4 regions of the Paenibacillus gansuensis genome follow, and region 4 is predicted to be linked to each of the others. Evidence: riboswitches for the same ligand, from Rfam matches in the RefSeq annotation. Region 4 holds a riboswitch; each other region holds the start of a gene.
The links. Region 4 has a riboswitch for cyclic di-GMP ahead of ACFSUF_RS24790 (PilZ domain-containing protein). Riboswitches for the same ligand answer to the same signal wherever they lie in the genome.
Positions count from the first base shown of each region.

Region 1: it holds a riboswitch for cyclic di-GMP, as region 4 does, so the genes downstream of both, ACFSUF_RS18330 (hypothetical protein) here and ACFSUF_RS24790 (PilZ domain-containing protein) in region 4, are expected to answer to the same signal.
Region 2: it holds a riboswitch for cyclic di-GMP, as region 4 does, so the genes downstream of both, ACFSUF_RS24450 (IPT/TIG domain-containing protein) here and ACFSUF_RS24790 (PilZ domain-containing protein) in region 4, are expected to answer to the same signal.
Region 3: it holds a riboswitch for cyclic di-GMP, as region 4 does, so the genes downstream of both, ACFSUF_RS15500 (RHS repeat-associated core domain-containing protein) here and ACFSUF_RS24790 (PilZ domain-containing protein) in region 4, are expected to answer to the same signal.

Region 1 is NZ_JBHUME010000011.1:228,532-235,889, forward strand. Features, by position in the region: gene ACFSUF_RS18320 (DICT sensory domain-containing protein) at 1-294, shown strand, start outside; gene ACFSUF_RS18325 (DMT family transporter) at 291-1,241, shown strand; cyclic di-GMP riboswitch class I at 1,429-1,514, shown strand; gene ACFSUF_RS18330 (hypothetical protein) at 1,547-1,750, shown strand; gene ACFSUF_RS18335 (DUF1273 domain-containing protein) at 1,793-2,347, opposite strand; gene ACFSUF_RS18340 (CBO0543 family protein) at 2,836-3,351, shown strand; gene ACFSUF_RS18345 (diguanylate cyclase domain-containing protein) at 3,364-4,218, opposite strand; gene ACFSUF_RS18350 (cellulose biosynthesis cyclic di-GMP-binding regulatory protein BcsB) at 4,215-6,314, opposite strand; gene ACFSUF_RS18355 (glycosyltransferase family 2 protein) at 6,342-7,358, opposite strand, start outside.
Region 2 is NZ_JBHUME010000019.1:345,654-353,011, forward strand. Features, by position in the region: gene csrA (carbon storage regulator CsrA) at 1-156, shown strand, start outside; gene ACFSUF_RS24420 (flagellin N-terminal helical domain-containing protein) at 347-1,174, shown strand; gene fliB (flagellin lysine-N-methylase) at 1,243-2,469, shown strand; gene ACFSUF_RS24430 (flagellar protein FlaG) at 2,546-2,929, shown strand; gene fliD (flagellar filament capping protein FliD) at 2,951-4,441, shown strand; gene fliS (flagellar export chaperone FliS) at 4,465-4,869, shown strand; gene ACFSUF_RS24445 (hypothetical protein) at 4,862-5,197, shown strand; cyclic di-GMP riboswitch class I at 5,222-5,299, shown strand; gene ACFSUF_RS24450 (IPT/TIG domain-containing protein) at 5,378-7,358, shown strand, end outside.
Region 3 is NZ_JBHUME010000009.1:63,060-70,417, reverse strand. Features, by position in the region: gene ACFSUF_RS15515 (TetR/AcrR family transcriptional regulator) at 1-529, shown strand, start outside; gene ACFSUF_RS15510 (YhgE/Pip family protein) at 620-2,860, shown strand; gene ACFSUF_RS15505 (cellulase family glycosylhydrolase) at 3,121-4,767, shown strand; cyclic di-GMP riboswitch class I at 4,997-5,072, shown strand; gene ACFSUF_RS15500 (RHS repeat-associated core domain-containing protein) at 5,165-7,358, shown strand, end outside.
Region 4 is NZ_JBHUME010000020.1:35,709-43,066, forward strand. Features, by position in the region: gene ACFSUF_RS24765 (ATP-binding protein) at 1-476, shown strand, start outside; gene ACFSUF_RS24770 (cytochrome ubiquinol oxidase subunit I) at 552-1,916, shown strand; gene ACFSUF_RS24775 (cytochrome d ubiquinol oxidase subunit II) at 1,909-2,931, shown strand; gene ACFSUF_RS24780 (DUF2252 domain-containing protein) at 2,990-4,378, opposite strand; gene ACFSUF_RS24785 (GNAT family N-acetyltransferase) at 4,423-4,935, opposite strand; cyclic di-GMP riboswitch class I at 5,171-5,266, shown strand; gene ACFSUF_RS24790 (PilZ domain-containing protein) at 5,371-6,057, shown strand; gene ACFSUF_RS24795 (DNA-3-methyladenine glycosylase) at 6,170-6,724, opposite strand; gene ACFSUF_RS24800 (LamG-like jellyroll fold domain-containing protein) at 6,918-7,358, shown strand, end outside.

The DNA.
Region 1 (7,358 bases), on a different contig from region 4:
GAGAAGGTGTATATCTTCGGCGTTCCTGACCAGGAGCGCCCGGCGCATCCGAATGTAGAATATATTCACCTGCCGGAAGATCACCCGCTGGTCCGGGAATGGTTCCTGGTCGTCCAGGCTCCAACGATGAAAATGATGATGACCGCTTATGACCTGGAAGGATTCGGCGTACATGCCGTGGAAGAGAACCGCAAGTTCCGCGGCGTAAAGTCCAACTCTCCGAAACTGGTAGACCAAGCGGCACAGCTTCTGGCGAATGTTGTTGATTCGGCCAAAACAGGAAACAGAGCATGATCAAGCCGGATGCCAGACGCAGCGGCTTACTCTGGGTGGCGCTGGGGGCCGCCATGTGGGGCACGGACGCCTTGTTCCGCAGCGGATTGGTGGAGCGGCTCACCTCGCTGCAGATCGTTTGGCTTGAGCATGCCTTGATCAGCCTGATGATGCTGCCTTGGATCATCCGCGCCTTCCGCAAGCTGTCCGGCTTGTCTGCCGGCGGGTGGCTGCTCCTGCTCGCCGTCTCGTGGGGAAGCTCCGCCCTCGCCACCTGGGCGTTCACGGAAGCGTTCCGCTACGGCCACCCGAGCGCGGTCGTCCTGCTGCAGAAACTGCAGCCCCTTTTCGCCGTCCTGGCGGCGAAATGGCTGCTGCGCGAGCGCTGGTCCAGCACCTACTACGTCGTGCTGCCCGGAGCCTTGCTCGGCGCCTACGTGCTGTCGTTCGGGTTCTCCGCCCCCTTCACCGCAGCACACGGCGGCCAGTGGGCCGGCTCCCTGCTCGCGATCGCTGCTGCGCTGCTCTGGGGCTGCGGCACGACCTTCGGCCGCAGCCTGCTCCAGCGCTTCAGCTTCGCGGAGCTGACCGGGCTGCGCGTCTTCTGCGCGCTGCCGATGCTCACCCTGCTGCAGACGCTGCAGGGCGGACTGACCCCAGCCCTCGGGGAGCTGACTTTCCCCCTCGGGCTGGACCTGTTCCTGCTCTCGCTGGTTCCCGGCTTGGCAGGGCTGCTCCTGTACTACTACGGCTTGCAGCGCACGCAAGCCGCCTATGCCGCCATCGCCGAGCTGTCGTTTCCAGCGGCCGCCCTGCTCATCAACCGGTACTTCCTGGGCCAGTCCGTTTCCATGGCGCAAATCGCCGGCGTGCTCTTGATCTGGCTCATGGTAGCTTACCTGTCCCGGCAGAAGGAGAACCCGCTGCCCGCGCTCGCGGCACGGAATCACAGGGCCCAAATGTTATAACATCTCCCTTAACCGTGGTACGCCTGCCTGTTCTTTTTATAAGGAACAGCAGGAGTTCCACGGTTTTCATCCCTTTCGCCCAGCTACAAACACGCAAATTCACAAAGAGACAGACCTTGGAACTATGGTGATATCCGGCGGCCCTGTGATAGGATGTACGTAAGTAAACCATCCAGCGGGAACCGCTTACAGACAAAGGCAAACTTGCCGAAAGGCAGGGACGCAAAGCACCAGGGCTACGGATAACGCATCTATGCCGGCTGTGTTACCTAACAAGAGGTCGCTCTTATTAGGAGATGTATAGCATGAAAAGCCCCTCAGACTACCTCCACAATGCCTTATCGATGAAACGGTCCTCTTTTCCCCAAGAAGAAAAGAAGCGCCATTACCGTGAATTGCTGGTACGGATGAAGAATGAATACGGCCTGCTGCTGAATGCTGATCATCCGGACAAGCATACTGAAGCTATGGAAGTATATCGGCAAATCATGGTTCTAAACCAAGGATGACCGCTTATGTTAGCCGCAAATACCAACCATAAGGTTGGTATTTTACTGCATGTCGCGCGTCTGTTCGTCTGCAATGCTTTGTACATCCTCGGCTGTAATGGTCAAGTAGGCGTACCCGTCTTCCTCATGCCTCTTCAAAGCCCGCTGCTTCATATATTTGGGGCTGGCCTCACCTGCATCTTCATCATAAAACAGCAAGATGCCGTCGGATTTCCTAAGCAGCAGCTGATCTCTTGCCGTAAGCTGCCACACACCGCTGTACGGCTGGTTGCTGACCGATCCGCAGTAATCCGCGCCTTTGAGAATCCCGCGGTAATAGTCCTGTTTGGCCTCGGGCCATTTCTCTTCCGGATTAAGATAAGCCGTAATAATAGCCAGTTTTACATCGGGATACTGTTTCTTCAGCTCGATGACAACTTCGCACGCCCACAGGTCCACCCCGTATTGACCCGCCGTAATCACCCATTCCAGCCCTTCTTCGATCAACGGAACCAGCTTATCCCGCAAAGCCTGCTTGATATAGACGATCCCTGCATGCTTCTGGTCATATATGCTCAATTCCTGAGCCCGATAGCCTGTAACAAGCAGTGTTTTCACCCTTAGGATTCTCCTTCCGTTGAAATTCATTGTTTTCTAATTATACCGCTTTAAGCCGTTCATAACTGTTTTTTCATCAATTACCATCCAGTCTTTTTACCTTGACAAGAAAAGTTACACTGGTACAATATTCATAAAATAACACATGAATTTTTTTGCATATACTTGATCATTCCTATTTTTTTCGGGTAAAAGTTGCACTTAGACAACACTCTTTGGTTTGTACAACAGCAGTGCTAACGAGAAGGAGATATGGCTGAAGGTGCTGGCTTGGACCGTTGCCGTTATAATCGTGTCGCTGAATTTGTACATGCTGTATCGGACGTTCTTTTAAGAGAAGGGGCTGCCCCAAGGTTGATATAACCTTGAGGCAGCCCCTTTGTTGTCTTTCCGACGCCCTGCGGCGAAAGGTATAAGTTGGCAGTAACTAGAGCACAGTAACAAGTATCTGTAAGCAGCGTGACTCCAGTCAAGCGAGGTAGAACTTCATGCATGTATTATTTACGCTTGCCATCCTTTGCTTTGTATATTTTAAAGGGGACTGGCGCGATTGGCAGAAATACGGTTTGTCGATGTTCTATCCCGCCGCCTGTGACCTGCTCTATAACATTTTGTGCCAGGATAAGCTTCTATGGAGTTATCATCCGGACCCGCACTTATTTCCCCGCTCTCATGTGGCGGTCGATCTCCTCTATACGTTCCTCATCCTGCCTTCTGTTGCCTTAATGTACTTAACGAACTACCCTTTCGGCGAACGGGCCTGGCGTCAATGCAAATATATTTTGCTGTGGGTAGCCGGCTCATTGGCTGTGGAATATGTGTTTATCGCCTTCGGCAGGCTGGAATTAATGAACGGATACCGGTTTTGGATGGAGGCCCTGTTTTACCCCACCATGTACCTGATGCTGCGCCTTCATTACACCCGTCCCGTGCTTACTTATCTGATTTCCATCTTCATTATCTGGTTTTTGATGAGCGTATTCGAAGTTCCTTTGCCGCACTGAAACCCTGGATGCTTACACATCATATTCCAGCTGCTTCCGCGCCTGCGAGATGAAATCCAGCGGCGATTCAATGGCAGTTTCGTCATATTCCACGGCACCGATCCTCAAATCCAGCTCCACGGAGAACCGTCCTGCATAATCCTGCATATTCAGATCCTCCACCTTGTCCCTCAACCGGTCAATGACAATGTTGGCGCCTTCCCTGTCCGTAAATAGCAGCATGCCCCACGTAGGGTTATTGCTGTTAAGCATGTAAAGGGAGTCGTTCGTCCGGATGGTAGTCTGGCTGAGCGAAGAAACATCGAAAATCGCCTCCGTCATCTGGTCCTCACTGATCATCTGCTTAATTTCATCCCAATACTTCACGTTGGCCACAACCAGTGTCAGAGGAATCTGATACCGTTTGGACAGGGCCATAAAGATGGTAGCATCCTTTTGGAAGGAGCGGATATTTTTCAGGTTGGTATGTTCGTCCATCGTGGCCAGGGAGACCGTCGCTTTTTTCAATCTGGCATTCTCCGCCTGGATCGCTTTATTTGCATATGTCAGCAGCCAGGTAGTCAGCGTATAAATCGGGGTCATGATCAGCCAAAAATAAGTCTGAAGCTCCACCACCCCTCCGGTTACAGCCGTCCGGTACAACGTGAACGTGCCGTAGCCGAACAGGAACAGGATATTAATAATCAGGCCCGTGGTCACATTCGTGAAATACGTGATAATGGCGATCAGAAACGCAACGTTAAGAAAAATAATATTCCGCAGATACTGATCCGGATCTCCGCCAATATAAACGATGGTCAGAAACGACAGCAGAAACAGTGCCAGAAATGCGCCGTCAGAAAGGAAGCTGCTTAGATTTCGCCTCATATCCTGTCCTCCCCGGTTCTGCGCTTCTTATATTTAATAAACAGCAGCATCAGCGATACGAGTACCAGAACGAGCACCAGCACTAAAGACACCAGAAACTGCACTACGTCTTTCCGCTGAAGCACATCGGCTATCGCTGTAGAGGAAGGGGCTTCCGCCTGCTTTTTGAAGCGGTATGGATAGACGTTGCCGTCCAGGTCGGTCACCGCGCCGTCGCCGTATATTTTGTACAGCGTCCCCTGATTGGAAACCAGCTTGGAGGCCAGGTTGTATGCTTCCGGAGAAGCCCCTGTAACCGCCAGCAAGGCATGGCCCGCTTCGTAAGGAGACGGGAGCAGCTGCAAGGAACCGATCTGCCGCCCATAGTCGGTATCGATACTCATTTTCTCATTGGAAACAAAGCCTTCACCCTTCTCGTCGTAGCGGAAATACAGCTTATCGTTCGTATGTTGAATCAGACGGTTATCCTGGTAGCTTCCGATGGCGATGATCTGTTTGGATTTCAGCTCGTTTTCTCCGGCTGTATCGCTGACAAAGGTTACCTCACCCGTATTGCCTACCGCATATTGCCCGAGCAAGTTGAAGATATTCGTTAAAGCCAGGTAGGTCTCTCCGTTGCGCTGCTGCGGGAGAACCACCGCTACCTGGTTATAGCTGCCGTCCCGGAGGAACGGATACGGGTAGTTGTTGAACAACAGCTCCGTCCGGTCTTTCGTATTCAGCTGCAGCATCGAATCTTTCGTCACATAGGCCCAAGGCATCTGATTCTGATTATCAGTGCAATATAATTCTTTGATCTCCAGATCAAATGCTGCCGTAACGGTGAAATTCCCGCTGATATTCAGGTTTTTAGGAATCGGCAGAGACAGCGTATCCCCGTCGGCGAGCTGCGGCGTCAGTTTCTTGCTTCCGATCGGTGTGCCGTTCACCAGAATGGTCACCAGGGAACGGTCGAAATCCAGATTGCGGGCATACCGGAAATTCAACCGGATTTTGCTGGCCTCCGCTATCGAGCGGTTTGCCGGCAGTGCGATATAATACTGCTTCTCCCTGTGCTGCGGCCCGGTCAGCTTATCCCCTGTTCCCGTCAGCTGAATGTCGCGTGAAATGCCGTAAGCCGGCGTATCGACGTTCGTGCGCTCGTCCACTATTTTGACAGCAGCCTTGATTTGCTGCATCAAAGCCGGGTTAGCCGCAAGACGTCCCGCTTTGCGGAGCAGGTCCGCGTTTTCCGACGTAATGACCAGCGTCGGACGGTCCGGCAGGATAACGACCTGAAGGAGCGCTTCCTTCATGGGGTCGCGGCCGTTCAAGTCGAGCTGATCCCGCAGGCCCGGAGCAAGGCGGCTTGTCCGGCCGACAACGACCTGCATGCTGTGCTTCTGCAATTCGGCTGAACCATATTCCAGCAACGGGATCAGCTTCTCCTTGAGCGGGTTGGACTGCGCGAAACCTGACAGCGCATAAACCGCGGCCTCCATCTCCTCAGGCTCAGCCTTAGGCGGCACAGCTACAGCCGCTCTTCCGTTGTTCATAGCATCCAGTCCTGCGTAGAATTTGTGGAAATCGCTGATGCTCGCTGACATAGGCTTTACAGTATAATCAACACTCACATGAGATGTATCGAACAGCTGAAGCCAGTGTTCCCGTGTCTGTGTAGGCGGACAGAAAGAGTCCGTATCGTCCGTTTGGATATATCCCTCCACAACCAGTGTGTTGGTTCCCTTGACCAGCAGGGAGCCCGGTACGTTGACCGTCAGCTGCTGACGGGTCAAATCGGAAAGCTCGGGACGGAATGAATAGAACCGCGATCCGTTCATCAGGAACGTAATGCTCGATCTTTCGTTCAAGAGCAGCTGCGAGGCTTTATAATCCAGATGTACCTTCACATTCTTAATGCTCCAGGTGTCCGGTATTTCAAAAAATTGCTGGCGGTAAGTCGAAACTCCCGACAACGCATTCTCCGTATCCGTGAATGGAGTCACGTAGGTCTCAAGCTGAGCAGGACCGGCCGCGCCTGCCGGCTCGGGCATAGCCGCCAGCAGTCCCAGCAGGATCCCGGCAGCCAAGAGAAGTGCCGCAACTCTGTTTTTCATAATTGCACGTCCTTTACCATCCTTTTTTCAAAAACGTTCCGTTTTGTACCAGCGCACTTCGCGCTTGAGAATCTGATCCTTTATGTAGGCATATAATCCGTAGGCCGCCACAACCATCCACATCTGGCAGTAGGAGACGTACATCAGCAGGATGATCCACAGATTGGACAGCTTGAGTTCCCCTTTTTCCGTAATCAGCGTAATATAAGTTCCCACTACAAACAGGGTAATGGCGAGCGCCCACAGGAAGGAGCTTAATCCGGCCAGCGTGGTGTGAACGTAACCCAGCGCGTGGAGGATCAGCAGTGCATCCGACGTAAGCAGCGAGCTTAGCAGCAGGAAGTAGATAGACAGAAAATAGGCAATGTCGAAACGGATGCGGGCTGCTGCGGGGTTGAAAAGCAGCTTTGCATTTTTGACTATGACATAAATGTTACCTTTGGCCCACCGCGACCGCTGTTTAAACCAAACCTTTACGGTTTGCGGCTCCTGTTCCCATGTGACAGACATCGGCTGGAATTTGATCCGGTACCCCATCATATAAATGCGGAAACTGATTTCCGTATCTTCAGCTATCGCTTTGACATCCCACCCGCCGATCTGTTCCACGATGCTCCTCCGCATAATGAAGTTCGTTCCCGGAATTGTACACAGCTTAAACAGCTTCCATCTACCTGCTTGAGCCATCCATTGGAAAGACAGCGTTTCGATGTTGATGAACCGGGTCAGCAGGTTCGCATTCCGGTTCCGCGTCCGGAACTTTCCGATCACGGCTCCCAGCGAGCCGTCCTTCACGATTTCAGCCACGAGATAGGAGAGGGCCTTTCTTTCCGGTGTGTTATCCGCATCATAGATGGCAATGAGTTCCCCTTTGCTTTGAGCAAATCCGATATTCAGCGCATTCGACTTACCTTTGCCGCCAGTGACCTTGTCCGTATTAATCACCGTCAGATTACGGTCCTTATAACGATTCTGTATGCCTTGAAGCAGCTCGCTGCTGTTATCCGAAGAGTTATCGTTAATGATAATGATCTCGTAGCGGTC
Region 2 (7,358 bases), on a different contig from region 4:
GGAATTAAGGCTCCCAAAAATGTGGGTATCCTCCGTAAAGAACTGTTCGAAACTATATTATTGGAGAATAAGGAAGCAATTGGCAACCAAATTAATATCAATAATTTGAAAGTATTAATAAATTTCGAAAAACAGCGAAATGATGAGGAATTATAAAGAGAAATAGAGATAATGTAAGATTCTTAGGAGAAATCGGAAAAAATATGCTATATAAGCCTCTAAACTATCAGTCTACATATTGCGATAAATATAGTATAGCTGATAATTGGGGCGGCCGACCTTATTATCAAGCAACAATTTTCCACAAGGATGTGGAATTAACTTACCTTCAGGGAGGAAGAAAACAATGAGAATTAACCACAATATTTCCGCAATGAACACACACCGTCAATTGACGAACAACAACATCGGTGCAGGCAAATCCATGGAGAAATTATCATCCGGTTTCCGTATCAACCGTGCAGCAGACGATGCAGCTGGTCTGTCCATCTCCGAGAAAATGAGAGGCCAAATCCGTGGTATGGATCAAGCTTCCCGTAACTCTCAAGATGGTATTTCCCTGATTCAAACAGCCGAGGGCGCACTTGCATCTGTTAGCGACATGCTTGTTCGTGTTAGAGAGCTAGCAACTCAAGCGGCTAACGGAACTTATGATGCAGCAGCTGATTTAACTCGTGTTCAAGAAGAATTAACTGAAATCTCCAAACAAATCACGAACGTTAAAGATAACACTAAATTTAATGGCATCAGCTTGCTGGATAACACTGCAGCAGGTAACAAAATCACTCTTCAAATCGGTCAAGAGGCTGCTCAAATCCTTGACTTGAATACAACTAAATTCAACTTAACTGCTGTTGATACTGCAGTAGCTGCTTACAATCTTGGTAATCAGGCAGGCGCAAATGCAGCTCTAGGTACTATCGAAACTCAAATTAACGCAGTAAGTGCCGCTCGTTCTTACTTGGGAGCTAACCAAAACCGTCTTGAGAGCACAATCAACAACTTGGACACAACTGGCGAGAACCTTCAAGCCGCTGAGTCCCGTATCCGTGATGTAGATATGGCGAAAGAAATGATGACTTTCACGAAACAAAATATTCTTACACAAGCAGCTCAGTCGATGTTGGCGCAAGCCAACCAACAGCCTCAAGGCGTATTGCAATTGCTTCGTTAATTTGTGTTCAACTTACAAGACTCGGGATTTTCCCGGGTCTTTCTTAATTCATCAGGGGGTACTGGGTTATGAAGAAACGCTTACAGATTCTTACAGCTGATTATATTTCACAATTTGCATGCATTGGCTCCGAATGTGAGGACACTTGTTGTCAAGGTTGGAAAGTGGACATAGATCGCCAAACGTATAAGAAGTATATGAAACTAAGAGATCCGGAACTAAAGGAAACGATGGGTAAGTCCATTAAACGTAATAAGAACGGGGCGGGAGATACTAATTATGCTTATATTCAAATGGATTCAAATGGAAGTTGTCCGTTGCTTACGAAACAAGGGCTTTGCGGAATCCAGCTAAAGCATGGTGAAGAGTATTTATCAAAGGTTTGCTCCGTGTACCCTAAGTTAAATCATGTAATAGACGGAAGGGTTGAAAGATCTGGTGTCGTATCGTGTCCCGAAGTGGCGAGAAAGGCCCTGCTAAACCCCAATCCGATGGAATTTAATGTTGTCGAAGAAGAAGTGCATGAACATCATAGACCCGCTATTGCTCTCACTCTAAATAGTGGAGACGATGAAAAATCGTTTTTTTGGGACTTAAGAGTGTTTTCAATTCAGCTGCTACAAAATAGAAATTATACGATAGAAGACCGACTCATTATATTAGGGATGTTCTATATGGAATGTTCTGAGGCGATAGCTGAAAAAAATGATGATCATATAGCCCAATTGATCGGCGATTATTCGCATGCAGTGGATACGGGGGCATTAAATGGAACTTTACGAGAGGTTCCCTCTGTTGTCGGTGTTCAAATTGAATTGTTAAAGCTATTGACGGATATTGTTCTGCAGAAAAAAAATAAACGGTATGAAGAATGCTTTAATGAATTTTTAATGGGACTAGGTTTTAAGAGGAATGAAAGTTTGTCTAGTATTACCGCAAATTATAAAAAAGCATATAAGGACTATTATGCTGAATATTTTAATAGTCGTGAATATATATATGAAAACTATTTGGTCAACTATGTGTTCAGTAAGTTGTTTCCTTTTAGTACAAAGGGAAGTGTATTTGACAGCTACTTAATGCTGGTGTTGCATTATGCCTTGATTAAAATGCAACTAATTGGTATTGCCGCATTCAATAAACAACTAAATGATGAAATTGTGATTAAATTAATTCAATCTTTTTCGAGAAATTTTGAACACAGCGAGGGTGTTCTAAGAGGTATATTGAAGATTTTAAAAGAAACCGGCTATACCCAAATGTCGCATCTAATGATTCTAATTAAAAATGATTAAAATCTATAAAAGTATCTAATTTATCTCATATATCTGCCGATATTGTAATTAAAGGATAATGACTGGAGGTCGTTTAATGTCTAATCATGTATCATTAGGAGGATGGACTACACCACAGATAAACATAATGAATTCAATTGTTAGTGACGGTTCTCATAAAACGCCGAATTTGCCTGAAATCCATAATGAAAGAGAATTAAAAGTCGCTGAATTGCAAGGTCGAAGCGTAACAATAGGCGAAGAGAAGTTTATTGAGGCTGTAGACAGAGCTATGAAAGTTTTGCAAGGTCCATATGTGAAGGCGGAATATTCCATTCATGAAAAAACCAAGGATATTATGGTCAAAATTGTAAATCGTGACACTGGTGAAGTTATCCGTGAGCTACCGCCGGAAAAGACGCTTGATCGTTTAGTCTACTTGCTTGAAGCTGCGGGCGTTATTGTTGATGAAAAATTGTAATGAATTTTAAGGAGGTAGAAGATGAGAATTACGGGAATGTCCTCGGGACTTGATATCGACACGATTGTTAAGCAACTCATGAAGGGGCATCAGATGCCCATTGATCGTCTTTCCCAGAAAAAACAAGTCATGGAATGGCAGAGAGACGACTACAGACAGTTAAACTCCAAGATCGTTGATTTTCGGAATAATAAGTTATTTAACTATAGCCTAAGTAGTAGCCTCTCGGCTACAAAGACCACTTTATCCGGGGACACCAATGCCTTTACGGCGAAGTCTCTAACTAACGCGGTTGAAGGTTCATTAACCGTTAAGGTGAATGATTTGGCAAAAGCCGCTTCTGTAACCAGCACTGCAGGTATAGCTCCTAATGCTTCAACTCAAGTAACGCTGGCCACATTAATAGCCGACGGCAAACTAGCCGATTTCTCGGATTCAACGATAACCATCAATGGTTCTGCGATTGCTGTAGATAAGAATACAGATACGATCTCTAGCCTAATCTCAAAAATAAACAAAGACACAGGCGCGAAGGCTAACGCATTCTTCGACCAGACCACAGGTAAACTATCTATTACCTCAAAGGAAACCGGTAATATTAACGGAACCGGTAATATTGCTCTGGCAGGCGATTTATTAACAGGGGCGTTCAATATGAACACCTTTAGTGCAGGTGCCGATGCTCAGGTAGAAATAAATGGAGTAGCAACTACAAGATCCTCCAATACATTTACTGTAAACGGCGTCGAGATTACTCTTAAGGCTAAGACGGTTGGGGATCCAACAGTTATTACCGTTTCCAAAGATACTGATAAATTTGTAGATACAATCAAATCTTTCATAAAAGATTATAACGAACTTATAGACACGATGAATAACAAAATTAAAGAAGAACGGTATAAAGATTACTTGCCGCTCACAGCGGATCAAAAATCGGAAATGAAAGAAAATGAGATTAAGTTGTGGGAAGAAAAAGCTAAAAGCGGCTTGCTTCGTAACGAAAGCTTGGTCCAAAAAGGCATTACCGATTTGAGAACTGATGTTACCAAGCCTGTGAAAATCGGCGCCGACGATGTAACGCTGGGTGAATTAGGGCTTGTAACCGGAAAGTATTACGAAGGAGGGAAGCTAACGTTAAAGGATGAAGCGAAATTAAGACAGATGATTGAGACCGATCCTGATAAGGTAATGTCCTTCTTTACGGGAAAAGGGGCAACTCATGACGAAACAGGTTTGTTTGAAAGAATGAAAGATAATCTTCAGGAAACTCTTAACGCGTTCGCTTCCAAGGTCGGCACATCGGCATACTCTTCTTCAACAACACAGCCGTATAATACGGAAAGCATGATGGGCAGGGAAATAAAAAAACTATTAACTCAAATTTCGGAGAAAAGCAGCAAGCTAACAACGTTAGAGAACAACTATTATAAAAAATTTAACGCTATGGAACAAGCTATGAATAAATACCAAGCTCAGTCGGCATCCTTAATGAATTCCTTTGGTGGTCAATAGAGCTTAAAAAGAGGGAGGCTCTTATGCTACAACATCAAAAAATTACAAACAAGTATTTGGAGAATGCCGCTTTAACAGCGACTCCTGCTCAGCTGCTGATAATGTTATATGATGGAGCGATTCGCTTTTGCAGGTCTGGACTTGAGGCGATTGAAAACAATGATTATGAGCAGACGAATATTAATTTGTGCAAGGCTCAAGCTATCATCAATGAATTTATTTCTTCTTTGGATTCTAGTCATGGAGTGTCGGACGGGTTGCACAAGCTGTACGAGTATATGAATTATTTGCTCATCCAAGGAAATATAAAAAAGGTTAAGTCCCCAATTGAAGAAGTGCTGGGCTATCTGATAGAGCTAAAAGAAACGTGGATTGAAGCAAGCAAATTGATTATCTCCGGCAAGTCTCAGGCGATGACTCATGCCTAAATCATTGTCAGAATTAGAGGAGCATACCCAGCAATGGATTGGACAGATTGAATTGCTGTCTGTTGAAGAGATGGTTCAGTATGTTGACAAACGGGAAGAACTGATTCAACAGATACTAAATTCAGACCAGATTGAGATTAATGCAGAGCACTTTAGGGATAGAATTGTAAATCTGCTCCTAAACGATCATGTTATCTTGAACAAAATGCAGCAGCTTAAAGAAGAATCGCTTCATAATTTCAACATGGCCGCAATGGCTCGAAAACAAAAAAATAGATATGAAGAGAATTTTATTTCAGATAGTATCTTTTTCGACCAAAAAAAATAGATTAATAATATTCTATAATTATCCAAATGAATATGGCAAACTTACAGTGATGTAAGGACGCAAAGCCATGGGTCTAAAGTTTAGATTCGCCAGGTTGCTTTTTGTTCCAATCAGAGCAATAGCAACCAGCTGTTGCTTCTTTTTGCATGTTGAACTGGTTTACCAAGAAGGAGGAGAACTATGAAATCTTTGAATAAAATAGTATGCATCGTCATGTCGCTTATGTTCTTGTTTTCGTCTTTGTGCTACGTAACTCCAGCATCTGCAGCTACAGATTATGTTTCAGTGGACAGGTCTGTAAATCCTGCAACTATTACAACAGACAAAGAGGCTGAAGTTACCTTGGATATTAAGGGTACGCCACCTGTTAATGTAATTGTGCCGAACGACGTTATTGTAATCATCGATCGTTCGGGCAGTATGACAGGTCAGAAAATGACAGATGCAATAAGCTCAGCTAAGCAATTTGTTGATATGATGGATCTGACGAAACATAGAGTCGGCGTTGTAGATTTTAGTTCCGATGCCCAGGGACTGCCTCTTACTACGGACTCGGTTCAGGTAAAGAATTATATTAGTAATCTTAATGCAGGCGGAGCCACCGCTACTGGAGATTCCATCCTAAAAGCTATGGAGATGCTTGAGAGCAGAAGGCCAGAGGCACAACCTGTTATTGTGCTTATGACGGATGGAGATGCGACTGTGCCTACAGGAACCGCTTACCAGTACGCTAAGGAAAAGGCAAATTTAGCCAAAGAAGAAGGAATTGTATTTTACACTATCGCATTGTTGAATACAACAGACAACCCGGATACAAGCGGACCTAATATTTTGTTAAAAGAAATGGCTACCACTTCAAGTCACCATCACTTTGTACTTGGGTCAACCGGACTTGCCGAAATTTATGCGGCGATTGTTAAAGAGATAGGCATTGCTAGCGCATACAATGTGGTTGTGTCTGATATCGTTTCCCCTGAATTTGAAATTGTCCCCGATTCCTATAAGGATAATATCCCTCAACCTGTGGTGAATGGAAACACGTTGACATGGAGTTTCTTGGAGTTAAAGAATAATACCCTTACCTTTACATACAAAATCAGACCTAAAGACCTTAACAAGACAGGTACTTTCTACACATCTGATTATAATTCGAAGGCTACCTATTTAGATTATGCGGGTGCTGCAAGAACGAAATTAATCCCTCAGAAATATTTAAAAGTTAATTTTCCCGCACCTACAATTACATCTGTTCAACCAAACAGCGGGCATCCAGACGGCGGAAACGAAATTACGATAATCGGTTCAAATTTCCGTAATGGAGCAACTATCACTATTGGGACTAAACAGGCTTTAAATATTCAATGGATAAGTGCAATTGAGTTGAAAGCTGTTGTGCCTCCAGGCGTACAAGGTACGAGTGAATTAACGGTTAAAAACCCTGACGGGCAGACAGCGTTTAGCACTTATCAGTATAAGGCCGAACCCATTATCACACTAATTGATCCTGCGAATGGTCCGCTTGCTGGTGGAAATATCGTAACGATTACGGGAAGATATTTCATGTCCGGCATTAAGGTGACTATCGGCGGGAAACCGGCGGCCATGAATTATTATCATGGATCTACCCTTATGAAGGTAGTTGTTCCGGAAGGCGAAACATCCGGGGCGAAGGATGTTACATTAACGAATCCAGATGGAACCACTGTGACTGTTCAACAGGGGTACACTTACAATGAACCAGTACTGCCTAAGTTGGAAATCACTTCGATTACACCCAATACTGGACTAGTTAGTGGAGGAGAATTTGTAATTATAGACGGCAATCTATTTACCTCTTCCTCCAAGGTTTATTTTGGGGCTAATTTAGCGAATATGGTCACATATTATTCCCCGCAAAGAATTAAAGTAGCAGCTCCTAAGGCAACTCAACCAGGGCCGGTGGATGTAAAAGTTGAAAACTCGGACGGCTCCAGTGCTGTTGCTCCTGCTGGATACAGCTATGATCCTCTGCCTGCGGCGCCAGCTCCCAAGATTACGGTGATAACACCGAATACCGGGGTAATCAGTGGAGGAACCGATGTGTTAATTGATGGCAGCGGATTGTCTTCTCAATCGAAAGTGTTTTTCGGAAATGTTGAGGGCAAATTAACGACTTATTTCT
Region 3 (7,358 bases), on a different contig from region 4:
CAAGGCGACTACCATGGATCAGGTAGCAAAGCTCGCTAACGTCGGCAAGGGGACGATTTATACGTTTTTTGCGAATAAGGAAGAGCTGTTTGACGAGATTTTGCGCGACCTTATTATGGAAATGAAGCATGCGGCAGAAGAAGTGTATGTGGAAGGCAGGCCGTTTTTCGAGAACTTGCAGACGGTTTTGTACAATTTGCATGACCTCCGGTCCAGGCACGAACTGGTTCTTAAGCTGTCCCACGAGGTTCGGGACATGGGCACTCCCATGGCACAGGAAGCGATAATGAAGTTGGAACACCACGTTATTTCCTATATTGAACGGAAGGTGCAGATCGCTATCGACCGCAAAGAGATCAAGCCCTGCAATCCTCAGATTACGGCTTTTATGATGGTGAAGATGTATTTGGCGTTGGCGACGGATTGGGGCAAGTACCACCCTCCTTTAGATAAACAGGCCATTGCGGATTTGTTTCAACTGTATTTGCGCGACGGGATCCAGGCTGACGGTATGGTTGAAAAGGGGTAAGGCTCCTTTTTTTTTGCATAAAATGACCAAATGAGAAATATAGTCACTAAGTACAATGTTCAAAGAGCGTTTGAAAAGGAGTGGAACGAAATGAAGGGAATTCAACAATTCGGCCGCGAGCTGAAGGCCATTGTGACCAACCGGAAATCACTGATCCAGATTACAGCGGTGCTTCTGATCCCGATGCTGTACAGCGGTATGCTGTCCGGGGCGTTTTGGGATCCGTACGGGCATCTGGACAGGCTTCCGGTAGCCGTTGTCAATCAGGACCGCGGTGCCGTTTATGAAGGAAAGCAGCTGCACATCGGGGAAGATCTGGTGGATGAGCTCAAGGAAAGCAAAGACTTCCATTGGGAATTCGTTGATAAAGCGAAGGCGGACCAAGGGCTCCAAAACGGCGATTATTATATGGCCATAGAGATTCCGGACCATTTCTCCAAGCAAGCGGCCACCTTGACTGACGATAGGCCGGAGCCTGCTGAAATTCAGTTTTATACAAATCAGAGCTCTAATTTCCTGGCATCGCAAATCGGGAAAAGCGCTGTGGAGAAACTGAAAACGGAAGTGTCCCAAAATGTGACCAAGGCCTATACCGAGGCTATGTTCGATCAAGTGAAAGAGCTGTCCGACGGATTGGCTAAAGCCAGCGACGGAGCCAGCGAGCTGGACGAAGGGACCCGGAAAGCCAAAGACGGGATCGCGACGATGGAAGCAAACCTCGCGAAGCTGGCGGACAGCACGGTTCTCTTCGAGAACGGCGTCGGCAAGCTTTCCGAAGGCGCCGGGAAGCTGAAGAGCGGGACGATCGCTCTGCAGAGCGGAGCGCAAAGCTTGAATGCAGGGCTGGCGAAGCTTAGCGATGCTCAGGCGCAGCTGACGGCAGGCGCTGGTGAGGTTGCCGGCGGGGCCGGCGGCCTGCAGGCAGGAGCCGAGCAGCTGAGCGTCGGCCTGGAGCAGCTGGGTGCCGCCGCGGGGCAGTTGGCTGACGGAGCAGCCGCAGCGGAGCAGGGCGGCGCGAAGCTGGCGGACGGCCTGAAGGCGTCCGCCGAGGGCGCCGGGAAGCTCGAGTCCGGGGCGAAGGGCTTGGCGGACGGCTTGGCGAAGTACGTCGAATCCAACCCGCAGCTTGCCCAGGACCCGGGCTTCCAGAAGCTGCTCGCTGCCAGCAAGCAGCTCGCCGAGGGCGCGGCGGCTTCCGCCGAGGGCCAGCGCCAGCTGGCCGCAGGGGCCGAGCAGCTCCAAGCCGGGCAGAGCCGGCTGAGCGAAGGGCTCGGCACCTTCGGCGCGAAGCTGGCGGAGGCGGGCAGCGGTGCCGGCGAGCTTGCGCATGGCGCGGCGAAGCTGTCAGGCGGTGCCGGCAAGGTGCACGACGGCATGCTGGCCTTCGGCAGCAAGCTGGCGGAAGCCGGCACGGGCAGCGCGAAGCTCGCGCAGGGCGCGGGTGAGCTCGCCTCCGGCGCGGCGCGGCTGGACGGCGGCCTGGCAACGCTTGCCGCCGGGGCCGGGCAGCTTTCGGACGGCTCGCAGAAGCTGGACGAAGGCGCCCGCAAGCTGAACAGCGGGCTGCAGGAGCTGTCGGACGGCACAGGGGAGCTGTCCGGCAAGCTGAGCGATGCCGCGAAGGAAACGTCCGGCATTCACAGCGACGACAGCACATATGAGATGTTCTCGAAGCCGGTCGGCGTGAAGACGGTGGAAGTGACGAAGGTGGAGAACTACGGTTCCGGCTTTGCGCCTTACTTCCTGTCCATCGGGCTGTTCGTGGGCATGCTGATGCTGACCATTGTCTTCAGTGCGGCAGAGCCTGCCGTTCGTCCGGCGAACGGATGGAGCTGGTTCGCAGGCAAAGCGTTGACGCTGATTACCATCGGCGGAATACAGGCGCTTCTGGCTGACGCCGTTCTGCTGTACGTCCTGGGGCTGCATGTACAAAGCGTACCGTATTTTATCACATTAAGTATTGTGACCAGCGTGACATTCATGACGATTATTCACTTTTTTGCGGCTGCTTTCGGCAACCCGGGGCGTTTTGTCGCTACCCTGCTGATGATTCTGCAGCTGACGTCATCGGCCGGCACGTTCCCGATTGAATTAATTCCGGAACCGTTGCAGCATGTCAGCAAATGGCTGCCGATGTCCTATTCGATCGAGGCGTTCCGCGAGGTCATTTCGGGCGGCGACTTCTCCGTCGTGTTGGGAGACATGCTGATTATGGGCATTTACATTGGTGTGTTCTTTGCAGCTATGCTTATTTTGTTTGTAATTAAGTTTCGTTCCAAGTACAAAAATACACCCAAAAGTTCACATGGCAGCACTGCTGCGTTTGTATAAACTTAGGACTACCTTTTTGAATCGGTAATAGCAGGATAGCGGCTATTACCGATTGTTTTGTTATCGTTCCATATATTAGTTAATGTTGGTATCGAATTATGATGATCCATTTTCATAACTGAAACGACGCTTTCATAAAATAAAATGTAAACGATTTCACCAACAGAGGAGGCGGTCGTACATACTGGTGCGGCAAGCGAGCGTTTCTTTTCTCGCTTCAGCGTTACCGCTTTTCAACTTTTCATTGGAGGAGAACATTGATGAGGAACAAGTTTTCATTTGTACTGCTTTCGTTCGTGATGATGGCGGGACTCCTATTCTCGTTTGTGCAGCAGCCCGTCGCTCATGCGGCTTTCGGCGCTTCCGATTTTCTAAAAACGAGCGGAACCGTAATCAAAAACAATTCCGGTACAGGGACCATCGTTAATCTTCGCGGCCCCAACCTCGGCGGGTGGTTGCTGCAGGAAGCCTGGATGTCTCCCATGAATACCCCTGATCAGTATACGCTGACTAAAACGCTATGGAGCCGCTTCGGAACGGATATGAATCACAGTCTTCAGCAGGGTTATCATGATGTGTGGATTCAATCGAGTGATTTAGACAATATCCAGAGCATGGGACTCAATGTGGTACGGGTGCCGATGTATTGGGAGGACTTCATGAATCCGGACGGCAGCATGAAACCGGACTCTATCTCTTTCCGGGAGCTGGATTGGGTTATCAACCAGAGCGCGCTCCGTAACATTTACGTAATTCTGGATTTCCACGGTATCCAGGGAGGGGATTGTCCATGGCAATCCTGCGGCATATCGGACTCCAATCAGTTATGGAGCAATCAAACTTACCAGGACAGAACGGTGCAGATTTGGGAGCGAATCGCAACCCGTTATAACGGCAACCCGGCGGTGGCAGGGTACGATTTAATGAATGAACCGTTGGTTACAATGGGATCGGCGGAAAATGCTGCACAGGTTAAACAAAAATATGATTTATATAACCGCCTGTACACAGCGGTTCGCGCCAAAGATCCAAACCATATCATTATTGTAGCGGCGTTCTTCGACTGGGAGCAATCCTTGCCGCCGTCGACATACGGCTGGACGAACGTTGTCTATGAAACGCATCATTACAACACGACGAACTATAATGATTGGAATTTGACTAATTCCATGATCGATAATTGGTTGACCAAAATGGCCCAATATCAGACCAATTACAACGTCCCGGTTTACGCAGGCGAGTTTTCCTTCGGTCAGCTTGATTTGACAGAGAAATGGCTGGCCGGGCTGAATAATTTGAACGCCTCCTGGTCCAATTGGTCGTATAAAGTAACCGGTGGAGGAAACTGGGGTTATTATCATAATAATATGAATCCCGTACCGGATATTTATAATGACAGCGCAGCGACTATCACGTCCAAGTGGAGCAAGTTCGCCACAAGCTATTTCCAAGCTAACACACCTTTCATTAATGTCGTTAAAAAGTATGCCGGCCAAAGTCCAGTTAGCCGTACAACATCGAGCATAAAAGCTATGGCAAACAATAAATTTGCTTCTGCCGATAACGGAGGAGCCAGTCCATTGGTCGCAAACCGCGATATAGTTAATGATTGGGAAAAGTTTACCGTTGTCTCAAATTCCGACGGGACGGTCTCTTTCTTGTCCAAGGCCAACAATAAATACGTAACGGCCGATCTGAACCAAGATGCGAAGCTGATCGCGAGAGCGGCCACCATCCAAGGATGGGAAAAGTTCCGTTTGATCGACCGCGGTAACGGAAAAGTGGCCCTGCTGGCGCTAGCCAACAATAAGTACGTCAGTGCGGACTTGAATTTAGGCGCCGTCCTTTACGCGAATCGCGATACGGTTCAGGGCTGGGAAGAGTTTGTCATTAGCTCGGCGCCTTAAAGTAAACGTTCGCAAAGGTTACATTAAAACCAGCCATCAAAGGCTGGTTTTTCTTATTGTAACAAGGTTCCTTAATGACAGATTACTAATGCGAAATCTGTTAATTATAGTTTTAATCCAATAGAACTATAAACCTCCTATTATTTTCTTGTGAATCTCCACAATTCACCAATTTATGCTATAATAATGCACATAACATTAGTATTTTAGTATATTAGTACTAATTATCATACCGAAAAGGCAAACCCATCGTAAGGTGGAGACGCAAAGTCATGGGTCCTGAGAAGGATCGCCAGACCGCCGAAGTGTTGTGCAAGGCAGGGAGTATTATGCCGTAGAGCCGAACGCTTGGATGCGTTGCGGCTCTTTTGTTTTTCGGGGAATAAGGGGTGGGAATGTGATAGGTAAGAAGAAGTTTGGTAAAGGTTTGGCCGGTTTGATAGTTTCATCACTATTGTTTAATTTATTGCCGGTTCCAGTATGGGCGGAGGCTGCCGATCGACTTGGCGAGGCCGTGGCTGCCGGTGTAGAGGCGATCAAGGCCAATACGACGGCAGGAGAGGTGCAAGATCCGTGGACCGATGATCCGGACCGGACCGAAACTCCGAAATTCTACTCATTTGAGGGGGATCAAGTATTTAAAGAGCGTCCCGATATGGAGGAGAAGGGCGGTAAAGGCAACGCATACTTGAAGCTGTCGGATGCGGCGGATATTTTTCCGAACGATAAAGACCAGATGACCATATCTTGGACTGATAATTTGAAGAAGTGGATCGACTCGCAGGAAGGGGAGCCGGTAAATGCTCCCGCGGGTTATACCGTAACCCTAAATTTGAAAGAAGTCGGTACTAAGAAAATTTATCCATTGATGACCGCCAGCAAGGATAGCAGCGGTGTGAATCAATTTATATGGACAGGGAAGGACGCTTCCGGCAAGGAAATTCCGGATGGAGTCTATCACTTGCAGCTTACAGCGCACGCGTTAACGGTGAAATTCTCTATTCCTTCGGAAAGTCCGGGCGGACAGGCTGATATCAAAGAGGTCCCGGCTCCCCAATATGATACCGAGTTCAGGATGGTCTTGCTGGACCGCACGGGGCCGGAAATTATGGGCGTACATCCGCTTGGCGGCGGCAGCTTAGCGGTGGAAGTCCGTGATTTGGTTGCCGGAATGAAGAAGCTTTCTGTGAAGGGCGATACCGAGAAGGTGAAAGTGTGGGAGACCGCCCCGCTTCGGATCGCTTTGTCCGCACAGCCGGGCGATGCGGAAGAGATGCTTATCACTGCTGTAGACATCGTGGGGAACAAGACGGAGGAGAGGCTGCCGGTCCGTCCGTTCATGCCTGGAACAGGCTCGGAAGATCATTTGCCGAACGTGGAGTCCGTGGTGGCAGACAAAGAGGTGAGGGTGAACCTCACGACCGGCAACGGGATGCAGACCTTCCAGGGATTTACTCAGAAGAGCCCGGGCATCGACCTGGACGTTTATTTTACATACAATCACCAGAACCGGCAGAAAGGTCCTTTCGGCTATGGCTGGAGCTTTAATCTGGACTCCCGATTGACAAAATGGACAACCGGAGACATCACCTGGCAGGGCTTCGACGGAACGCTGTATTGGTTTAAGCCGGAAGGCAATGATTATATCACCTATACCAACGGGCAGAAGCAGCATTATCCCAAGTTGAAGCTGGACCCGAATTTGGATAGCGAGGATGACAAGAATGCCTTCATTATCGAGTGGCCGGATCAGCTGAGATACCGTTTTAAGAACGACGGACGGTTTTGGTTGATTCAAGACCGGAATGAAAACCAGATCTATTTTGAATGGTCAGGCGTGCTTACGTACCCTACTCTTGATTACAGGATTGAGTCAGTATATGACACGAACAAGCATCGCGTCGATTTCATATACGATAAAGATACCGATAATATAAAAACGACTATCATTACGAATCTTTTAGGCCATGCGGATTTAACTGTCCAACAGAAGTTTTTCTACATGTACAATAAAGCAGGAGAGTTTGTAGGCTACAGGGACCCTTCTAATAAACTGATCCGCTTCGTCTATGATGACCTGCACCGTATTTCGAAAGTAGTAGACAACGGCAATAATGATCGCGAAGAGAGCGGGATCACACCGGAATCGGTGGTGACCGACTGGGTCTATGACGGGCAGAACCGTGTCACCCGGATGGGCATGACGCGCAAACAGGACCAGAAGGAAGAGTTTGTGGGCGTTGCCTACGGAACGAAGGAAGCGAAAGTATCGCACCCGCTCGGTGATTACACCTTGAGATGGAACGACGCTTTCCGTCCTACCGAGAAGGAAGAGACCGTAACCACGGAAAACGGGCAAGAATTGGCGAAAACAACCTATACTTACAGCGCCAACAACCTGATCCGGCAGGCGGATCCGTTACAAAGAGAGCAAAAATACAAATACAATGACCATGATCAGGTGGCTGCAGAGCAAAGTCCTTCCGGGCGCATCGTGTATTACGAGTATGACGACCAACAGGATTTGAAAAAGGAGAAGGGTCCGCACGGCTATGAAGTAAACTACAACTATGTGAAAAAAGGCCGACATA
Region 4 (7,358 bases):
AGAATGTCGAACGGCTGAACGTTGCCACCGAGCTCAGGTATGTAGCCGATGTAATGTCTCCTTATGCGTTGATGCAGGAAGTGTTTTTCGAGAATGATCTGACCTATGACTTATGGATCCAAGGAGACCGTCAAAAGTTCCACCAAAGCCTGATTAATCTGGTAAAGAACTCGATTGAAGCGATGCCCGGAGGAGGTTCGCTCTATTTATCGGCCATACCGTTAGGCGCGTGTGCGGAAATCCGGATCCGGGACACGGGGATCGGAATGAATTCTCATCAGCTGCAGCGCCTCGGCCAGCCGTATTTCTCCAGTAAAGATAAAGGCACAGGGCTCGGCATGATGGTTGTATTCAGCATCGTAGAAGCTATGGGCGGTATCATCAAGGTGGAGAGCCAGGTGGGGCGGGGCACCGTATTCATCATCCGGCTGCCGCTGGTTTCCAATGCCGCTTTTCAATTGGTAAAAGATGCATAAAATGAATTTCTTTCGCTCATATTACAGATGGAAAGGTTTGTTATTTCCATTTAGCAGCGAAGGGAAGCGTTAAGTATGGACAATATAGTGATGGCACGCGCCCTGTTCGGGACTTCCATGGCGTTTCATATCATTTTTGCGACGCTGGGTGTCGGGGTTCCGTTTATGGTGGTATTCGCCGAGATTTTATATCATGTCAAGAAGAACAAGCATTATGCCATTCTGGCACGGAGATGGACCAAAGGCTTCGCCATCATTCTAGGCGTTGCCATTCCCTCCGGTACGTTGGTCGGCGTTATGCTTTCTTTGTTGTTCCCGGGTTTTATGGAAATTGTGGGAAAAGTCATCGCCGTCCCATTTCAGGTGGAACTTTGGGCGTTTATGCTGGAAGCCTTATTCATGTCGATATACGTGTATGCGGCAGATCGGCTCTCTCCGGTACTTAGAATAGTCAGTGTGTTTTTCGTTGCATTAGGAGCCAGCGCGTCAGCTGTGCTGATTACGGATGCCCATGCCTGGATGAATACCCCACGCGGGTTTGATTTAGTCAACGGGGAAGTTACGAATGTAGATCCTATTGCGGCTATTTTCTCCCCTAGTTTGTGGACCACTTCGCTTCATGTTCTGTCCTCGGCCTACATGACCGGAGCGTTCATTATTGTGTCTCTCGCCGCTTATAAACTGCTGAAGCGCAACAAGACGAAAGAAGAGATGGAATATCATGCCCGAAGCCTTCTGCTTGGTCTTGTTGTGGGGGGCGCGCTTTCCTTGTTTACAGCACTGAACGGGCACGCGACCGCACAGATGCTGCATAAATACCAGCCCGAGAAGCTGGCCGCCGCGGAAGGGCTGTTTGAAACGACAGACCATGCGCCGCTTGCCGTGTTCGGACGCGCGAACCCGGATACCGGAGAGATCGAAGGCGGCATTGAGATTCCCTGGGCGCTCAGTTTTCTGGCCGGAAACAGCTTTGATACGGTCGTGAAAGGATTGAACGAGTTCCCGGAAGAATTGTGGCCGCCGCTCTATATCCATACGTTATTCAACATTATGGTTATGATCGGGATGGCGCTGATTGGCCTTGCTTTCGGAACGATAGCCTGGAGGTATATACTTAAACGAACGCTGCCGAGGTGGTGGCTGTGGGTGCTTACCAGTGCGGGAGCCTTGTCCCTAATCGGGATTGAGACCGGCTGGATTTTTAGTTGTACCGGACGCCAGCCGTGGACGATTTACCATATGCAGCTGACGAAAGACGCCGCTACGAAGTCTGAGAACCTGGGGCCCTTGTTCGTGCTGTTTTTGGGAATCTATATCGTGCTGCTATTCCTGACGGCATTCGTACTGCGCTTCTATTTCAAGCGCCATCCGGTTTCTAAGGATCTGTCCCCGAATACGCCTGTACTTGAGCAGGATGAGGGGGTGCAGAGCAATGGCTGAGTCTTCCGTTGCGATTCTGCTGGTCTGGTCAATTCTGTTCGTCTATTCCGTTCTGGGCTCGGTAGATTTCGGGGCCGGGTTTTGGGGCATGGTGTTCGGCCGCGGCGAGGTGACGAACGCAGGAGCTTTGGCCAACCGTTTTTTGTCGCCTACGTGGGAGGTAACCAACACGTTTCTGGTGATGGTAGTTGTGGCACTGATCGGATTCTTTCCGACGGCGAATGCGTTGCTGGGTACAGCCTTGATTCTTCCGGTCAGCCTGGTGCTTGCGTTGCTGCTTGTAAGAAGCACCTTTATGATATATGCCTATTCCTCCCGGAAATACGGCAAGGAGTTAAATATTGTTTCCGGGGTAACCGGCGTGTTGATACCGGGACTGCTTGTAAGCGTGCTGCCGATCTCGCTCGGCGGATTTATCGATATAGAAGGCGGCGTTCCGGTGCTGCATTTCGGCCGCCTGTTGTCGTCGCCTACGCTTTGGGCCCATTTAGGGTTCGGCTTGTCCACCGAGCTGTTTCTGTCTTCGTTGTTCCTGGCGGATTATTCCAGCGAGTCGGGGGATGAGACGGCTTACAAGCTGTTTCGCAAAGCGGCACTCTGGCTTGGGCCGTTTACCTTGTTCTTTGCGGTAATCACCACGTTCTCTATGGTGGGGGACGCGCAGTGGATTGTAGAAAATATTCAGGAGAACTTCCTCTGGTTCCTGTTTTCCATTCTCGCTTTTCTCATAGGGTACAGCTCTTTGTTTTGGACACAAGGCTATGGAACGAGCGCACCCCGGCTGGCGTTTACGGCGATTATTATCCAGTACGCCTTTGCCAGCATCGGGTACGGTCTGTCTCACATGCCCTACATTATCTATCCGTATATGACGGTGGAGCAGGGCTTTACGGACCCGGCTACGTTCCGCGCTCTGCTGGTGGCCTACGTCGTCGGCCTGCTCATTCTCGGTCCAGCTTTCTATATATTCTGGAAGCTGTTCCTGAAAGACAAGCGGTATTTGCGCCAAGAATAACGGCGCTTGAATATAAGAGGAAGGGCACTGACGGAGATCAGTGCCCTTCGTTGTTGATTCAGGTAATCGGGATCTGATCCGCGTTCCCAGCCGCTTCTTCATTCCCGCTCACCAGGCCCTCCTCACGGATCCAGCTGCAGAACATCTCGTAGTCGCTGTTTGCCTGCTTCGCATAAGTGATTGCTGCAAAGGAAAGCTGGCTGATGAAAGCATCGGAGTCGCTGCCAATGGCGCGGACGATCTCCTCTTCGCTGTGATAGGGCAGAAGCGCCTTTTCTACATCCCTGTCAGCTCTGGCATGCATTTTGGCGGTGATTCGTCCCATTTGCTTCACAGTCGAAACCAGATCGTCCACCGTCTCCAGCTGGTCGATTTTCAGCCGCTTTTTGAAAGGGGAACGTTCTCTTACATAATAATGATCGCCGTTCAGCGTAAAGTAACCCAAATAAGGATCTGCTTTATGATGCATCGAGCGCTGGGTAGTAATGACCCGTTTTCCCTGATGAGGGAACTGCTCCCAGAACGATTCGCTATGGGGGAGGAAATAAGCGGGAACCGGTGCGCGAACCTCTTTGGCTTCCAGCACCAGGTCATCCAGAGCCGTACGCTCCATTCCGCCTTCCACCAGCACGTAGTAGCGGTCCAAACCAATGGAAGCCGTCCCGGACGCATGCTTCACCACAACATCCTTTATCTTGTAAAATCCCTCTCCCCGCGCACCGGCTTCTTCCAAAGTTCCAACGTACTCAAACCAAGCCGATTCCAACAGTTTACGCTGCTTCGGTTTCAATGGCTCCAGTTCCGAGGTGCTGTTAAATCTGCGCCGCTGACCGCTCATGGAAGTAACGTCCTCCAGAAGATGAGACGCGCTTCGTTTATTTACTTTGCGCAGCAGTTTACGAAGCAAACCGCTTGATTGCTCTTCCGTAAAGTTCATACGGGCCGCGTCATCCCTGCCGTCTGCAAACCTGCGGATCTGCTTGTAGTACGCCTTAAGGTAGCCCTCTACCGCTTCCCGCGCGTCGGATTCGCCGAAATGTCTCATTTGGGCGATAAGTACAATGCTGACCGCCATCCGAAGCAGATCATATACGTACGAGCCGAGGTAACCCTCATCAAAATCGTTGACATCATAGACCATCTGTCCGTCTTCATTTCGGAACGCGCCGAAATTCTCAAAATGAAGATCCCCCTGAATCCATACCGGACGGTCTTCCGGAGTATGGAAGGGGAACGGAATCCGCGTAACGTCATAGTAAAACAAATAAGCGCTTCCCCGGAAGAATCGGAAAACGCTTTGAGCCATTTTAGCGTATTTCTCCGAACGGTTGGAAGGCTCCAGCTTCATGATGTCCCGGTCAAATTCATTTAAAATGGCGCTGATCGTATCGGTCCTCAAACGGTGATGGGTATGTTTAATGCGTTCAGGCGAGTATAAGCTTTTCAACAGGCATGACTCCTTTATGGCACGAATAGGTTGTAAATTACTTCCTATTTTACCACATTCCATTCCTCGGCAGGAGCACGAAATGCAAAATCCACCACGACCTCTACCGGCATCATCGACAGCTCGTAAATACTTCTATGCTTACCGGGGCCGTAATAATTCACTTCCAAATGGCTGTGCTGAAATCCGAAAGACTGAAGCGCACGAATGGAAGCCAGGTTCGTATCGCTTACCGTCACCTGGACGCGGCGAAGCCGGGGGAACTGAGAAAGTGCCTGCAGCCTCGCTTCGATAAACCGCTTGCCGATTCCCTGGCCCTGAAACTCCTTGGCTACATTGTTGAACAGCAGCCAGCCGGTCGTCTGATACATGTCTATTCCCGCGCAGCAGAATCCAACGAGGCGGCCATGGAGCGTTGCCTTGAAAATCAGCCCTGGGTACAGTTCAAAATATTTCTTCAATTCATGCTGATTCATTCTTTCAGGCAGGGTTAAGTCCGCTAATTGGATCATATCAAGAAAATCTTCCCTGTTGGCTTGGCTGATAACCGCTTCCATGGTGAGCTCCTCCTTGGATGTATGCATATACAATCTATTAACCAACTGTACCACCCTATTGTTAAGGCGAAACGCCAATGATATTAAATTATTGTAACGGATGCTGTCAAAACGGATCGAGGGATGCTTAAGGTCCTATGAAACAGGGTCTTATGAACTAAAAAACTTGGTGAAATCTATTGCATCATCTGTAAAAAAAAGGTATAGTAAAATCAACCAAATAATTTCGAATGTATTCGACAAATGGCAAACTTATCGAAAGATAAGGACGCAAAGCCGAGGGTCTAAGGAATGAATGCAATATTCATGCTATGGCAGCCTGGTTACCGAAAATCCTTTCTACAGCCATAGGCGGTATCTATTCAAGAGGATGCGGTCTTTTTTGTTGTAATTCAGGAGAATACAGGGGCGTGGAGGAAAGGAGCGGGTAAGGAAATGAGCGCAGGCTTTGCCTCAAAGAAGACAAATTATCAATCGGAGATCGCTGCCTCGGTTCTATTGGATTGCAAAACAGTAGTGGAGAAAGATGATTTTGTATCCACAGGTGTATTAACATATGCGGAAGGCGATATCGTAGAAGTGGAGATCGCTGAATATAAGCTGTTCAAGCTGGGAAGTCCGGTGAAGCTGACGATTTATTCCCCGGCGGGTATCCATGTGTTTCATTCCACGGTGATTGCCAGGCATAACGGCGCTATTATGGTGATCAACCCTCCGGAGAATAAGAGAAAATTCAGGGACAAACGGGAGAGCCCGAGGGTTCCGGCTGACCGGAAGGGGCATTTCAAGTCCCCGCACGAGTCTACGCTATTCTCCAAGGGGGAACCGGTTGCTTTGCAGCTGAAGAATGTCAGCTTAAGCGGTATGGGGCTCACCGTGTTCGATTACGACCGCCTTCCCGCAGGCACCCGCTTGGACCTTACCCTGGATATCGGGTTCACCTTGGAGTGCCCGGTAGAAGTGGTCCGGTGCGAGCCTTTGCAACAAGGCTTTTATTACGGCGTACAGCTGCTGGACCTAACACCGGAGCAGTCGCAGGGACTTAGAGCTTTTATTTTGCGGAGTCAGGCGGAAACGTATTTCAAAACCAAGGAAGTAGAACGGGATAAGAGGGAAGAGTAACCGGGCTGGTGCCCGGAATACATCGAACAGAAGTTTTTGCTTAAGATTAAGGAACGTTCAGCAAAGACCCTGCTGCTTTTGCCTTGTATCTATAGCGAGTGCTAACACCGCGTTAACGTGCCACAAAGCGCCAAGGCAGTTCGCGCGCCTTGGTGATGCCGATCCGGCCGGTCTCTTCTATGGAGACCGGCTTTTCTGTTTCGGGCGGCCACAGTTCCAGGCCGCCCTCCCCGGGGCTGAACAGATCGTACCCGTTGAACGAGAGGTCGATCGCCAGCCCTTTGGTCAGCTTGCCGGGGCCGTTCAGCAGCTGCGCATCGGGGACCCCAGGACGATTGGCCCGGACCAGGTCGAGCCCTTCCACGACCTCGGCTCCGCGCAGAAGTACAGCGCCCGGTTCGCCTTCCCCTTCCGTCGTAATGTTCATGCAGTAATGCATGCCATACGATAAATACACATACACGATGCCAGCTTGGCCGAACATAAGCCGGTTGCGGGGCGTCACTCCGCGGTGGGCGTGGCTCGCCGCATCGTCGGGACCGCGGTACGCCTCCGTTTCCGTTAAGCGTACAACAATACGGCCGCTATCGGTTGTCCTTACAAGCCGGCAGCCTAGTAGTTGCTTGGCTGCCTCCACAGTATGTCTCTGCAGAAATGTGCGTTCCATAGAAAGTCCTCTCCTTTTTGCAGTAGTCCTTGTGCCCTAGATTTGTATGTCATTAGTATTGTCAAAATTCTATAAAATGTGACAAAAATACTATGTTCATTAGAAGCTCTCTGCTAGAATAGAAACGAATAAGTAAAAATTTCCACTGCGGTGTGGAATCTCGCCTGATTCAGGCAAGGGAGGATTTTTAATCATGAATTATACTCCGTACTTTAAACATAAGGTGAAGGAAATATCCGTTATCGCTTTACTCGCTGCAGGAGGATACCTTCTGCCGGAGGGCGATACTGCGCAGGCGGCTTTATCGGCTGCAGATCAGGATCGGCCTATTTTGTTAATGCCTGCTCGTACAACAGTGACGGATCAAGTGCGGCCCGAGGTTCTCTTTCGCGCTCCTGCCGGCACCATGATTGTTCTTAAAGAGAACGGGATTGAGCTCGGAAGAGGCCAAGGTAACAACTCCGGGATTGTATCGATAACCTTTGCCCGTGATTTACCGGAAGGAGCCCACAACCTGACTGCAGAGCTTACGTATGGGGAAACTGCCGCTGTCGTTGCGCTTCCGCCGGTCATCGTGGACTCGGATAAAGTGTTCGATATCAGGGACATCGCGAAGCTCATGAAAGCACCGGGA